DNA from 2 places in the Paenibacillus sp. N119s genome. Region 2 is predicted to be linked to the other one. Evidence: predicted binding sites of a transcription regulator. Region 2 holds the regulator's gene; the other holds the start of a gene.
The links. The regulator Rex, encoded in region 2, represses fermentation and respiration genes when NADH is low (regulators of the CRP and FNR family bind a similar motif). The targets are predictions, from matches to a motif close to TTGTGAAATATTTCACAA.

Region 1 (7,662 bases), on a different contig from region 2:
TTATTTTTTCCGCGCATTGGGATAGCCCCGATCAATGTATTGGCGCGGATGATCAGCATGCAGCGTTGCACGATTTCTACGGCTTTCCCGAAGAAATGTACACTCTTGATTACCCTGCACCAGGCGATCCAAAGCTGTATGAGGAGATAGGGCATCTGTTCAGTCAGCATAACCTGTTCCACCAGCCGGTTCGGAACCGGGGACTGGATCATGGAGCATGGGTGGTTTTGCGGCATATATATCCTGATGCGGACATACCGGTCGTACCCTTGTCTATTGATTCACGGCGCGATCCTCAGGAGCAATACGAGATTGGGCGAATGCTAGCGCCACTGCGTGAACAAGGGATCTTGATTCTCGGTAGTGGAGGTTTGGTCCACAACTTGCGGACACTCAAGCAGACGAGTGAGCCAGCCGATTGGGCGGTTCAATATGATGACTGGATCGCAGAGCAGCTTCAAGACTGGAATTTGCGTCATCTATTCCAATATGACAAGAAGGCTCCATATGCCAAGCAGGCGGTTCCTTCGTATGGAATAGAGCATTTTTCCCCTTTGTTTTACGTAATGGGGGCTGCGGATCATGATCGCTCTGCGCGTAAGCTTTTTCAGTCGTATGTCCTGGGCTCATTAAGTCTCAATTGTTGGGCTTTTGGTCAAGAAAGTGGTCTGTAAATGTAGAAAAGAACTTCTGAAACCACATGGTGTGTGGGGTTGGAAGTTCTTTTGCTGTATGCTTCTTGATTAATTAGCAGGCACGTTCTTTTTTAGCCAGGCAGATACTTGCGTAGTACGCTTATCCTCATTTTGATTCAGTAATGTCATAAATGCCTGCCGTAGATCCATTCCATGTTGTATCCAACTTGTAAACGTTTGAGGAGAAGATGAATCCGAAAAAGGAGTCCCCAAGTCAGGATGGACTTGAGTACTCCTTTGTTATTTTAAATAGAGGAGGGTGCAACATGGTAACACCTTAGAGAGAAGCAACATAGCTGCACAAAAAAACAACCATTAGCCGGAGGATAACGGTTGTTTTTTGGATAGTTAAGCTATTTTTCGAGTGGGGTCCGCAAAGGTATCTTTATTTTTACCAAACAGTCCACGCAGGAAGGGCAGTACCCAACGGTCAAAGCCGATTCTTCCGGCATTTGCACCAGCAACGATTAGGAAGATTTCAACCAGCAGGTAGATGGCATTGGTGCTTACTGTACCCGAGAACAGGAACGAGAAGTTCATGACCATAGCCATCAAAGTAGCCAGTGTAGTCAAAGTACCAAGCAGCAGGCCAACCCCAACCAAGAACTCACCCAGTGGAATCAGAACGTTGAACAAACCTACATTCGGCAGGGCAAAGGCTTCAAGGAACGATCCCCACCAGCCTTGTACAGCGGGATGTTCTCCACCTGTTTTGGCAATAGCCCCCGAGATAAATCCGCCTGCGTCGAATCCGCCAGTCAGCTTCTCAAGCCCGTGGGTCATCCATTCATAACCTAGATAAACCCGTACTACAGTTAGCAGCCACATTGCAACCTTGTTCTCACGTAACCAATTGTTAAACATTCAAATCACTCCTCTTTCTTAATCTATAATGATGGGCTGTATTTCAGTTTGTTTGGGATGATCATCTTTGCTACACCTTTATTGTATTAGCTTCAGTTACAGTTATTTGTGATAAAAATCACAAAGTATGAATATTTTTTAAATTTTAATGTCTTTAGATAAGTATTCTATAGAGAGGTCATGCTTCAATCAAGACAAAAACAGGAAGAAAAGCTTATAATGAGAAAAATAAACGAAGTGGAGGGATGAACTTGTCCGGTCCCATTTCCCAACGAAATTATTGGTTGCGTGTGATGGCTTCAGCTCTGCTATGCATGATAATGGTGTCTTGTTCTGCTTTGTCCAATACGGGGGAATCTGAATCCGTTCCCCAACCGACCCAGCAAGAACTAGAGAAGAAGGCGCTTGAACAGCCTAAGGAGCCTGCTGTTCCGGCATTTACAGCTCCGCTTACCGGGCTTCCGGTGGAGAAGCCAGTTGTGGAGCGGCCGCTAGCTATTATGATCAACAATGCACCGGCTGCGCGTCCGCAGGCAGGGCTTAGCCAGGCAGATATGGTATATGAAGTTCTTGCAGAAGGCGGAATTACCCGTTTGGTAGCTTTTTTCCAAAGTCATGGGGGTGATGTGAAGATTGGTCCAGTCCGGAGCATTCGGCCGTATTTGATTGAACTGGGCGAAACTTATGGCGCGTTGCCGATACATGCAGGGGGAAGTACAGATGCCTATGCGATTTTACAGCAGCAGCGGAAGGAACATCTGGATGAGATTTCAAATGGAGGAGCTTACTTTTGGCGAAGTAAAGATCGTCGACCTCCACATAATTTATACACAGATGTAAGCAGGCTCCGCCAAGGAAGCGAAAGCAAAGGGTATATTAGACAGACGGAAGTTCCCGTATATCCTTATCTTAAAACCGGAGAAACTCCAGTTATGGTGGACGAGAGTGCCGCATCTGTGCATATCCGATTTTTGCTGAAAAGCTACCGCGTATCTTATACCTACGATCCAGTGAATCAACGATATAAGCGTTTTGTGAACGAAAAGTCACATTTGGATCAAAATAATAACCAACAGCTCTCAGCGGCGAATGTTATTGTGATGAGCACGAGGCATCAAACGCTGGATGATGTAGGCAGACTAAGTGTTGAACTGGATGATAGTGGAGAAGCTATGGTGTTTCAACAAGGAAAGTTAATCCGTGCTGAGTGGCAGCATACATCTGGCGATGCGATACGTTTTATGAAAAATGGGGTTGAAATCCCGCTAACACCGGGTACATCCTATATACATGTGGTACCTGCAGATACTCCACTAGCGGAACATGTAACGTTTGAAGCGAATTAGAAAACGTAATACACCTTTTTAGGAAAAAAATGTCGGATAATGACTCTCCATGTCGGGCATTGTATACGTATATCTTGAAATTTGCTTTTACAAACATTACAAAAACATTGATGAGTGTGATAAGATAGCAAAGGTTGTCTATTGCAGTCGAAACAGGTTGCGGATATTTTCGTAAAGGGGTAATCGTTATGAGATTGAAGAAAAAGGATATATTCTTCGAGACGTTGGAAAATATGGCAGATACGATCGTGCAAGCAGCCGATTATTTTGCCCAACATACTTCAAATTTTCAAGATGTGACTTTGTTTACCAATGAGATGAAGAAGTATGAAAATAAGTGTGATGATTACACACACACGATTATTACTGAGTTGAACAAGACCTTCATTACGCCGCTGGAACGCGACGACATCATGGAACTGACAACGACCATGGATGATGTGTTGGACGGTCTTGAAGCGACAGCCTCTCGTTTTTATATGTACAACATTACAGAGCCGGACGAGTATATTGTGCAGTTTGCTGATATTTTGCGTCAATCAGCTTATGAAATTCAGAAGGCTGTACATTTGCTTTCACAGAAAAAATTGTTGGCTATCCGCGAATACACCATTCGCCTGAATGATCTGGAAAATCAGGGGGATGAATTACTGCGTATTTGCATCAAAAACCTGTTTGCAACTGTAACTGATCCTATTGAGCTGATTAAACGTAAAGAATTGTACGAACGCCTTGAAACGACAACGGATTCATGCGAGGATGTTGCAAATATGCTGGAATCCATCATTATGCGTAACTCGTAAGGGAGTCCTTTTACATGGATACAAGTTTACTGGTATTAGGTATTGTTATTTTTCTTGCTCTGGCATTTGATTTTATCAATGGGTTTCATGATACGGCGAACGCGATTGCGACTTCGGTCTCGACCCGTGCATTGACGCCGCGACGTGCGATTATTATGGCGGCGGTTATGAACTTTCTTGGGGCTATCATATTCACTGGAGTTGCCAAAACCATTGGCGGAAGTGTGGCTGACCCTACCAAACTGACCAACGGTACTGATATCGTCATTGCGACGCTGATCGCTGCGATTATCTGGAATCTTCTAACCTGGTGGTTCGGTATTCCTTCCTCTTCTTCCCATGCACTGATTGGTGCGTTGGCTGGAGCGGTGTATGTAGGTGCGGGAGAGGATAAATTAAATTGGAGCGGCTTCATCGGGATTGTTGAGGGGTTAATTTTCTCCCCGTTGATTGCTTTTGTTGTCGGTTACATCGTGATGATGATCTTGAAATACATCTTTGCTTATCGCAGTCCGCATACGGTGAACAAAGGTTTCCGCACCATGCAGGTGATTACGGCAGCTATTCAGTCGTTCACGCATGGTACGAATGATGCTCAGAAGGCAATGGGGATCATTACATTTGCACTTGTCTCGGCTGGGTATCAAGACCATTTGGAAGTACCTATGTGGGTGAAAATTTCAGCGGCAACCGCCATGGCGCTTGGTACGTCCATTGGGGGCTGGAAGATCATCAAGACGATGGGAACCAAGATTTTCAAAATTGAACCCATCAATGGATTCGCAGCCGACGTTTCGGGGGCTTCTGTTATTTTCACAGCTACTTTGCTTCATTTACCAGTAAGTACCACTCATGCCATAACTTCGGCGATTCTGGGTGTAGGGTCTGCCAAGCGTTTTAGCGCGGTTCGCTGGTCATTAGCTGGTCGTATTGTCATAACCTGGGTAATAACGATTCCGATTGCAGCGGTGTTGTCAGGTTTGATTTTCAAAATTCTTTTCTAGTTTTTTTGCAACATGTTTTCTTGAAAATTAACATACAATATATGATACACAATAAGCTTCCGTCCGCTTTTTGCGGCAGGGGCTTATTGGCATTCTAGGGCAAAAATACATTTCCAAAGTTCACACATCCAGATAGTTCCATGAGATGTTTTTAAAAAAATACCTGACATCAAAGTAGTCAATTTTTAATAACTCCTGTAGAATAAACAGAAAACTTTGAACCGTTCAACTGACTGGAGGATCTTATGCAAAAACCAAGAAAACTAATAGCACTCATGATTTGTTTGTTTTCTGTGGTTGCCCTGGCCGGTAATTTCGGTGTAGTGGCCCACGCAGAAAATAAAACAAAATATGATATCGGCACGGATACAACGTTCGCGCCTTTTGAATTTGAAGATGTTAATGGTAAATTTGTCGGAATTGACATGGATTTACTGGCAGCTATTGCTAAGGATCAGAATTTTGAGTATACCATTAAGCCACTTGGCTTTAACGCGGCAGTGCAGGCCCTTGAAACGAATCAAGTGGATGGTGTCATTGCCGGGATGAGTATTACTGATGAACGCAAGCAAAAATTTGATTTTTCCGAGCCCTATTTTGACTCGGGTGTTGTCATGGCGGTCCGTAAGGATAATGATACGATTAAACGCTATGAGGACTTGAAAGGACAGCGTGTGGCTGTCAAAACAGGAACAGAAGGCTATACGTTCGCGGAATCCATTAAGGCTAAATATGGCTTTACTACAGTTCCGTTTGACGATTCGTCTCAAATGTATGATGAAGTTAAAACAGGTAATTCGGTTGCCTGCTTTGATGACTTTCCGGTACTGGCCTACGGTGTGACTCAGAATAATGGTCTTAAGCTGGTGACCGATAAGGAAAAAGGCGGTTCTTACGGCTTCGCTGTCAACAAAGGCAGAAATGCCGAGCTGCTGGAGAAATTTAATGCAGGGCTTGTGAATCTCCGCAACAGCGGGGAATACGACAAAATCATGTCCAAATACCTTGGTGAGTCTGGCAAAGGCGTGGCTCCTGTAGAACGCAGCCGCTGGGAGCTCATTTCAGCTTCGCTGCCCGCTTTGATCAAAGGGATGGGAAATACGCTGTTGTACACCCTGGTATCCTTGCTCGTAGCCTTTTTACTGGGATTGGTGTTTGGCTTTATGAAGGTTAGCCATAACAAAGTGTTCCGCGGGATTGCAACGGTTTTCGTTGATGTATTCCGTGGTATTCCACTGATCGTACTAGCATTCTTTATTTACTTCGGTATTCCACAGGCACTCGACTTTAAAATGCCGCTTTTTGTCGCTGCGGTATTGACGTTATCCCTGAACGCTGGTGCTTATGTGACCGAAATTATCCGCGGGGGAATTCAGTCCATTGATCCAGGACAAATGGAAGCAGCTCGTTCGCTTGGTTTGCCGTATCGGACAGCCATGCTGAAGATCATTTTGCCACAAGCTGTAAAAATCATGATCCCGTCGTTTATCAATCAGTTGGTTATTACGTTGAAGGATACGTCCATTCTGTCGGTTATCGGTCTGGTCGAATTGACTCAATCGGGTAAAATCATTATTGCGCGGACGTTCCAATCCTTTGATATTTGGCTGGTCGTTGCGGTGATGTATCTCATCGTCATTACAGTCCTGACCAAAATTTCCAACCGTCTTGAAGGGAGAGTTCGCCGTGGGTAAAATTATCGTTAAAAACCTGAAAAAAAGCTATGGCAGTAATCAGGTGCTGAAAGGTATCGACATGCAAGTACGTGAAGGCGAGGTTGTATGTGTCATTGGTCCTTCAGGTTCAGGGAAAAGTACCTTTTTACGCTGTATGAACATGCTGGAGGAAATTACGGCTGGCGAAGTCATCGTCGATGACTACAAATTGGGTGACAAAAACGTGGACATTAACAAGGTCCGTGAAAATATAGGGATGGTGTTTCAGCACTTTAATCTGTTCCCGCATATGACGGTGCTCAAGAACATTATGTTCGCACCGACTGAGCTGGGCAAACAGACGAAGGCACAAGCCCGTGAGACGGCGATGAAGCTGCTGGATCGGGTAGGTTTGGCCGATAAGGCAGATGTATTGCCAGGGAAGCTTTCCGGCGGTCAGAAGCAGCGTGTGGCGATTGCAAGAGCGCTGGCAATGAATCCTGACATTATGCTGTTCGACGAGCCAACCTCGGCGCTTGATCCTGAAATGGTCGGCGAAGTGCTCGGCGTAATGAAAGATCTGGCTCGCGAAGGTATGACAATGATGATCGTAACGCATGAGATGGGCTTTGCACGGGAAGTAAGCGACCGTGTCGTGTTTATGGACGGTGGCTATATTGTAGAAGAAGGAACGCCACAAGAGGTATTTGGAAATCCGAAAAACGAGCGGACCATTAGTTTCTTGGAGAAGGTATTGTAAGTGGGCAGGGTTTACTTTGGGCGCAGATAGAGATGTGTGTGACGCTCCGCGTTCCATTTGATCTTCCGATCGCTGTTGCCCCTGAATTTTTTGGATTGTATAACACATGAAAAGGTTAGAATTCAGGGGCAAAGGCGACCGCTTCGCTTCTCCAGATTCAAATGGACCGCTCCGCTACTGCCCACTGAAGCTGTTCCTTTCTTCGCAAAAGCTGCCCCACTTTTAAATGAGTGGGGATAGGCAGAGGCAATCGGCGGCAGGGCTTTGCTTGCTGTGCCGAAGGGGATATAGCGAGTAAGTATCATTTGATTTGAATGGTGGAACCCGGGCATCCCACAACTGTATAAGAAATGAAAAAGGATTTAAGTGATAACGAATGAATTATTTTAAGGATATGTTAGGGGGATTAAACCTGACATGTCCTTTTCTTATTTAGTGTATAGAAATATAGAACTTGAGATTTGTATAATGTGGAATGGCTTATATAAAATATAAATGACATATAAGACGGCAGTATTGAAGCTAGGGGGACATA
Region 2 (7,662 bases):
TGCGATTTTGTCCAAATTAGTATCTTCCTGGATCGGTTTGTTTTTGGCATGAATTTTAAGGATATGAAGACGGCCTTTCTTATCAGGCAAATCTACTTGAATATGACGGTCAAAACGTCCTGGACGCGTTAAGGCGCTGTCCAGCATTTCTTTACGATTCGTTGCCGCAATGAGCAATATTCGCGGTGTATCTGCCGAATAAATGCCATCCATTTCTGTCAGCAATTGATTCAGAGTCTGATCATATTCTCGTTGCTGTCCACCCTCACGCTTACCGCCAATAACATCAATCTCATCAATAAAAATAATTGCATTTTCTTTCTTTTCCTTGGCTGCACGAGTGCGAGCCTCCCGAAACAACTCACGGACACGACCTGCGCCGACACCCACGTACATTTCAACAAATTCACTGCCTGAAGCTGCAACAAACACAGAGTTTGTATAATGTGCAGCTGCTTTCGCCATCAGCGTTTTTCCTGTTCCCGGAGGACCTGTGAGCAAAACACCTTTTAATGGACGAATGCCAAACTTGGAAATTTCATCATGGCGATTCAAAAAATCCAAGGCTTCACGCAATTCCTGTTTTGCGCTTTCTTGACCACCAATTTCCTCAAAAGTCAGCTTGTCCGGACCATTTTTTTTACGTTTGCGCTCTTGTCCGGCACCTACGGCCAAGCCGCCACGCGCATGCATTAGCATTAACAAGCCGCTGAGCATCACGCCCGCAACCAGCAGAGGGATAATATTTACCCCTATAAAAACGAGAAATATAATGGTCACCGGTATAATACCGAGTAATATTTCCTTGATCCATCTAGGCATTAGGCCATACCCCCATTTGCTGAGATTGACGTGGCAAAACGATAAACTTCGTCGCGTTGCCTTCACTGAGTCGGATATAGACATTGTTCGAATCCATATCGGTATCAGCCTTGATCCCTGCTTTTTTCTTTTTCATCTGCTCAACTGTAGATGAAATTTGAGTATATTTTTTATTTTCCATCGCTTCGGCTACAGGAAACATAGCTTCAGACCACCATTGATTCAGTGATGAATTGGAATGATCTGCAATATCCAGGTTAATCGAGCGGCTGCCAATGATGGACTGCCCTTTTTGCTTAACCACATCGACCAACCCGGCCACATCCGCCTGCGGTTTGAGATCAAGTTTCAAGACGACCTGATCCTGTTTAATATCTATTTGAGCGCTTTTCACGCCTGGATATTGAGATACCAGTTTTTCTAGAGGACTTTGCATTGTAACCTGACGATAAATGAACCATCCCCCAAATAACAACAAGGCTGCCAAAACGGCCGCCACAACAATAGGAACTGCACGTAACTTCAAACAACATCCTCCTCTCAAAATGTAAAACCCAGAAGAAACGGGACGAATGTCAACAAACAACCAAATTGCATGATCTTATAGCGATCAGCAACTTATTTATCTATCATATTTGTCTATCACTTATAAAATATAGTATATCATAACGTGAATCTAATATCGAAGGCAATGTGTGGAGGAGTTGTGAGAAGGCAAAATCATTGGTTATGGGTGGAAGCCGATGTCTTAGCAGAAAAATTAGCTAGGTATGGATGCTTCGCTAGCTTAAAGCCCAGCTTTGCAGCGCAGCAAGAAAAAGACGTAAATACGAATTATATCGCATTTACGCCTTTTTTTTCTTCATTTCAATCATTCCAAGCTATATAGTCTGAGTGTAAAGGTTATCTTCGCGCAGCGCGGTGTCTGTTCCCTCCTACCTCAGCACTTCCAAACCACCATTCTCCATTCTTAACATCATGCTAGTAATTCGGCAAAGTATACTTTATTCCTGTCGATCCCCCATCAGAGAAACGATAGAAGATATAGTTATGATGGCTTCCATCATCGTAAAACAGTTGCCATACATATTCGCCGTTGAACACACTCGGTTGGAGTCTCACAATTTTCACATTAGGAAGTTGCTGCTGGATAATCGCCGTCATTTTTTGTTCGTCGACTCCGTTTTTCATCAGCTCAGTGTGAACACCTTTTGGATCTGCAGCAGGTACATTAGGTTGTCCCTCCATTTTTTGAAAGGGAACCCACACCATTATATTTTCATTCTGTGCGTTTTTTCCTTCAACTACCCAATATATCTGATCCCATACAGACTTCCATGTCTGAGTCGTGCTAACCAGACCACCCACTTGCTTGGCCTTAATGATAGCGGCATTTTTCTCAGCCACCTGGTCTTGAGTAACGTAGGAATAATACCAGAAAATGCTGACCAGGATCAGTATTACGGCCAAAATGGCGACCGCTATCCATTTTTTCTTATTTTTCAAACCTGTGCTTCCTCTCTAAGGGGATGTGACACCTGAATTAGCGCGACAGCAGCCCTTCAAAGGCGGCTTGTGCCTCATGTTTGATACGTTCCTCGTCCATCGTCAGGCATTCGCCATTTTTCACAACCTGACGGCCGTCTACCCATACATGAGCCACGTCTTTGGCACTTGCAGAGTATACGGCATGGGAAATAAGATCTGTACGCGGCAAGAAATGAGCCTGATTCAGATCTAACGCGATAAAGTCAGCCTTGTTGCCTGCTGCCAGCGCTCCTACCTCTTTTAAACCGATTGACTTTGCGCCATATTCTGTTGCCAGACGCAGTGCTTCATTGGCAGGAACTGCCGTAGGGTCACCAGACACTCCCTTGTGAATAAGTGCCGCCAGACGCATTTCCTCGAACATATCCAGATTATTATTGCTGGCAGGACCATCTGTTCCAAGAGAAACGGTCACTCCTGCACGCAGTAGTTCAGGCACTCTTGCTACGCCGCTTGCCAGCTTCAAGTTGCTGCCTGGATTATGGGAGACCGCTACACCTCGTTCTGCTAATAAGGCAATTTCTTCGTCGTTCAAGTGAACGCCGTGGGCAACCAGGGAAGGACGAGAGAAAAAGCCAAGCTTATCTAAATGTGCAACTGGACGCAAACCGTAATCACGTACGTTTTGCTCAACTTCGGCGATCGTCTCGGACATGTGCGTATGCAATGGTAAATCGAGATCATGTGCAGCTTGTACGAATTTCTCGATAAACGCAGGCGGACATGTGTACGGGGCATGCGGTGACATCATGGTTGTGATACGGCCGTCTGCTTTACCATGCCAGTTGCGCGCAAAAGTTACGGCCTCGGCCAGCTTGATCCGCTGTTCTTCTTCTGAGCATAGTCCAATTGCTCCACGCATCAGACTTGCACGAATGCCAGACTCTTCAGCTACACGAGCCACCTCATCCATATGGTCGTACATATCCAGGAAAGTCGTGGTTCCACCCTTTAGCATTTCTAACACTGACAAAGATGTTCCCCAGTACACATCTGTAGATGTAAACTTGGCCTCCATAGGCCACATTTTTTCCTGCAGCCACACTTGAAGGGCCAGATCATCTCCATATCCTCGCAGCAGAGACATCGCCGCATGACCATGAGTATTCACCAGACCAGGTAAGAACAATAGCCCCTTACCGTCGATTGCTTCCGTCTCTTCCTCACCAGCAGGCAAAGTCTCGCCAATGTAAGTAATGCGGCTATCCTCCACAATCATAAAACCATGAATTACTCCCGCTTCGGCTCCATTTACGGCAAAAGAACCGTTTTTAATTACCCATTTATTCACTGTCATCTTGTGCTTCTTCCTTTCCATCCTCCAAATAATATGCGAGGCTAAGCAAATCAGTTGTAAAATCTGTGGCATGTATCCGAACGTTAGCCGGTGCCTTGAGAATGATAGGTGCAAAGTTCAGAATCGCCCCAACTCCACTCTCAATGAGCCTGTCAGCTACGTGCTGTGCCTCAAACTCAGGCACTGTAATAATCCCGATTCGAATATTTTTTTCCTTCACAGTCGCTTCCAGTTCATCCATTGGCTGAACGACCAGTGTATTGATTCTGGTCCCAACCTTATCTGGAAACGCATCAAACACTGCCACAATCTTCATATTGTCTTTTAAATATGCGTTATAGTTTGAGAGGGCTTGACCCAGATTACCCGCTCCGACCAGTACTACATTAATCTGCTGGTCGATTTTCAGGATATGGCGTATTTTCTCAATTAGATAAGAAACATCATAACCGATACCCTTCCGGCCAAAATCGCCAAAATAGGCCAGGTCTTTACGGATTTGGGCCGGATTCAAATCCAGCCTCTGCCCCAGCTCTTGAGAAGAGACCGTAGCCACTTCCCGTTTGTGCAGTGCATTCAGATAGCGTAAATATACGGGTAACCTCCGTACGACAGCCTCTGAAATTTTATCTGATTTCATACTTGCTCCCCCTAATTGTAACGGACCTTAGGTGTCCGTCCGTTGTGCCTCTGTCTCCGGGGCGGATTGGAGCCATTCCGCAATGCGTGGCACCATTTGCTCCGATGGCATATGCTCCATTTTGGGTCCCGGCAACGAGTACAAAAAGTGCTTTCCGTAATAGGATTCGATCACACGTGTATCGTAGACAATGACGACTCCGTGGTCGCTCGCTGTACGTACCAACCGACCAAATCCCTGTTTGAAACGGATCACTGCCTGTGGTACAGACAGCTTCATGAATGGATTCTTCTTCTGCTGCTGGAGCAACTCGCTTTTTGCCTCCAGTAACGGGTGATTGGGCGGTTGAAACGGCAAGCGAACGATGGCCAGGCAAGTCAGTGCCTTCCCTGGAATATCGACGCCTTCCCAGAAGCTGCTGGTTCCCAGCAGTACAGAAGCTTTGGCTTCCTGAAACCGGCGGGTTAGCTTGCTGCGGCTTCCACTGTCCACACCTTGTCCTAACACGGTAATATCACTGGATGCCAGCGCTTCTTTGAGCGGCTCATACACTTGCCGGAGCATCCGATAGGAAGTAAACAGAACAAGCATTCTCCCCCGCGTTGCCTGAGCAGTCGCCCCTAGAGAGCTAACGAGCATCTCTACAAAGTGTGCATCCCCTACACTACCCTTCACACTCGGAAAATCCCGCGGAATGACCAGCAACACCTGATCCCTGTAATTAAAAGGGGATGGGAGCTGAGAAGTCATTAATCGTCCTTGATCCGCAGCCTCCTGCAAGCCGAGTTGCTCGGTCATGTACTGAAATGACTTATCTACCGATAAAGTAGCAGATGTCAGAATAATACTTCTTTTTTTGTCAAAAAACATTTCTTTCAACTGACGGCTCACATCGACGGGCACCGCATAAAATTGCAATGACTTACTACGGAATTGCCCACTCGCTTCGAGCCAGTATACGGTTGTTTCATCATCGAGTCGTATAAAGAAACGTAAATTTTCCTTAATTCCCGCCAAATCCTTAAACAGACCCGTAATATCTGTAATGAGACTATCTGCCGCATAATCGTCATGTTCTTCCTTGACATCCAGCATCAGCTTGTCGCCCTTGCGCAAAATTTCGCTCAGCGTTACATATAGCTGATTTTCCAATGCTGCCGCCTGATCCCACTTCGCGGGCTTCGCCGACGGTTTCAGACGTGAAGAAAACTGCCCTGTTTCTCCCGGCGTTGCATCAGTACGTTCCGGCAACATGCCAAACAGCTTATCGCTTAACAGGTCCCAAGTTTCCTTAACCTCTAAAACGAGTGGATACAGCTGGTCAATGGTTGAGGCCCATTCTGTTGACTTCTCATGCCCCGATTTTGCCAACTGCTGACGTAGCGAAGGCAATTGTCCATTCTTACTGTCCTTGAACAATCGAGTCAGCGTGTGCACAAGTGTGAAATATTTCATATGCATGCCCAGGTGCTTGCCAGCTACTTCTTCTAGATGATGAGCTTCATCAATGACCAGATGTTCATAGCTCGGCAGCAGTTGGTGACTTGCTTTGACGTCGGTGAACAACTTGGAGTGATTCGTGATAACCACATCCGCTGTTCCTGCTTCATGACGTGCACGATGATAGTAGCATTTACGGAACCATGGGCAAGAACGACCAAGACAGGACTCGGAATCACTGGCCACCGTTTCCCAAAAATCCCCTCCACGGTTGCTTAGGTTTAGTTCCTCATCATCGCCGGTTTCTGTCAGCGTCAGCCAGACGATCATTTGAGCCGCTGTAATTAAGTCTTCCTTTGGTGTCGCGAAGTCTCTTCTGTTTATTTTATGTTCAAACTTGCGCAGACACAAATAATGTCCCCGACCCTTAAAAATGGCAGCCCGGAACGGGAACGGAATCACTTTTGTCAGCATCGGAATATCACGTTCTCGCAATTGCTCCTGCAGATTAATAGTATGCGTACTTACGGTGACCCTCTGCCCATATTTTACACTATGATATAGTGACGGAAGCAAATAACCTAGGGACTTCCCTGTTCCTGTCCCCGCCTCAATCAACAAATGCTTATCTTGACTCAGGGCTTGGTTTACACCCTCAATCATTTGGATCTGGGCCTCGCGCTCCTCATATTGGCTCAAGGATGAACGCAAATTGTCCCGCACATCATCCATATACTCCTCAAAGGAAACACCTGACAGCGGATTCGGATCATCTTCTCTACGCGGAGTAGCCAGCTCGGTCCAATCCTCCACTTTAAGCGCAAGCTGACGGAAAAATTGATGTTTCTCCAAATCCTGAATAGGATCAAGCTCTTTCTCTTCCCGAATACCGTCAAGAAACCAACCAAGATCACTGTCTTCCTCTGCAAACAAATCGCTAAGCCGCTGTATCGTTATCAAAGGCAATGCCTGAAGCTCACCTAGACACTTTAAAAACACCTCAGCTGTAGCCAACGCGTCACTGTCTGCCTGATGAGGGCGGTCATGTGCCAGCCGAAACTCAGAGGAAACAAAACCCAATTGGTAAGAAGATAGCGACGGGAACAAGATTTTTAGAAAATCCATCGTATCCAAAATTCTACCGCTGAAGGGTAAGTATCCGCACCGATCCAAAGCGCTTTGCAAAAAATTGAAATCAAACGCCACATTATGACCGACCAGCACGACATCATCCAGCATAGGCACGAGTTCCATCATCATTTCTTCGAGTGAAGGCGCGTCTTTGACGTCATCGTCTGTAATCCCGGTCAAGCCGGTGATAAAAGGTGGAATAGATCTGCCAGGGTTTACATAAGAGCCGTAAACACGGGAAATGCTGTTATCATGATCTATAATTGCAAGTCCGACTTGAATGATATCATCCGCGGACTGGGTGCCTGTCGTTTCAAAATCCAATACCGCAAATTTCATTCGAGCTTAATCCTTTCTTTTGACACATACAAAAATAATAACTCCGTATAATAGCATAGCAGAAGATTGCCTGTTTGGAAATTAAGACAGCCAAAAAAGACGATGCACACGGCCCCCAAGGAGGTGGGCATGCATCGTCTTATTCGGTGTCTGACAGCTACATCCAGGTTAACATGGAGCTGTTGCATCGAAGCTTTTCGGCACCAGACAAACAGGCTTGCATATTGTGCAGTGGCTCGGGTAGTGTTGGATCGAACTGATGTGCGAGAGCAAAATATTTTTGCGCCTCTTTTACGTCAGCCTGCTTTGCCATCAAACAGCCTAACGCATTAAAAATGACGGCTTTTAGTCCTGGTTGTTCAGTTAGGTGCAGCACCTTCTGAAAATGGCCTACAGCCTCTGCTGAATCATCCAGTTGAAAATAAGCCATCCCCATATACATGCA

Region 1: the regulator Rex is predicted to act here: its motif matches at 1,666-1,683, upstream of AC5V8P_RS08975 (DoxX family membrane protein).

The regions. Positions count from the first base shown of each region.
Region 1 covers NZ_JCAJRU010000053.1:15,850-23,511, reverse strand. Annotated here, with positions in the region: gene AC5V8P_RS08980 (dioxygenase family protein) at 1-674, shown strand, start outside; gene AC5V8P_RS08975 (DoxX family membrane protein) at 1,044-1,559, opposite strand; gene AC5V8P_RS08970 (DUF3048 domain-containing protein) at 1,811-2,905, shown strand; gene AC5V8P_RS08965 (DUF47 domain-containing protein) at 3,094-3,708, shown strand; gene AC5V8P_RS08960 (inorganic phosphate transporter) at 3,723-4,712, shown strand; gene AC5V8P_RS08955 (amino acid ABC transporter substrate-binding protein/permease) at 4,958-6,406, shown strand; gene AC5V8P_RS08950 (amino acid ABC transporter ATP-binding protein) at 6,399-7,127, shown strand; gene AC5V8P_RS08945 (hypothetical protein) at 7,250-7,432, opposite strand.
Region 2 covers NZ_JCAJRU010000007.1:10,752-18,413, reverse strand. Annotated here, with positions in the region: gene AC5V8P_RS01975 (AAA family ATPase) at 1-822, opposite strand, end outside; gene AC5V8P_RS01970 (hypothetical protein) at 815-1,348, opposite strand; gene AC5V8P_RS01965 (cell wall elongation regulator TseB-like domain-containing protein) at 1,804-2,328, opposite strand; gene AC5V8P_RS01960 (amidohydrolase) at 2,366-3,667, opposite strand; gene AC5V8P_RS01955 (redox-sensing transcriptional repressor Rex) at 3,654-4,307, opposite strand; gene dinG (ATP-dependent DNA helicase DinG) at 4,335-7,217, opposite strand; gene AC5V8P_RS01945 (tetratricopeptide repeat protein) at 7,375-7,662, opposite strand, start outside.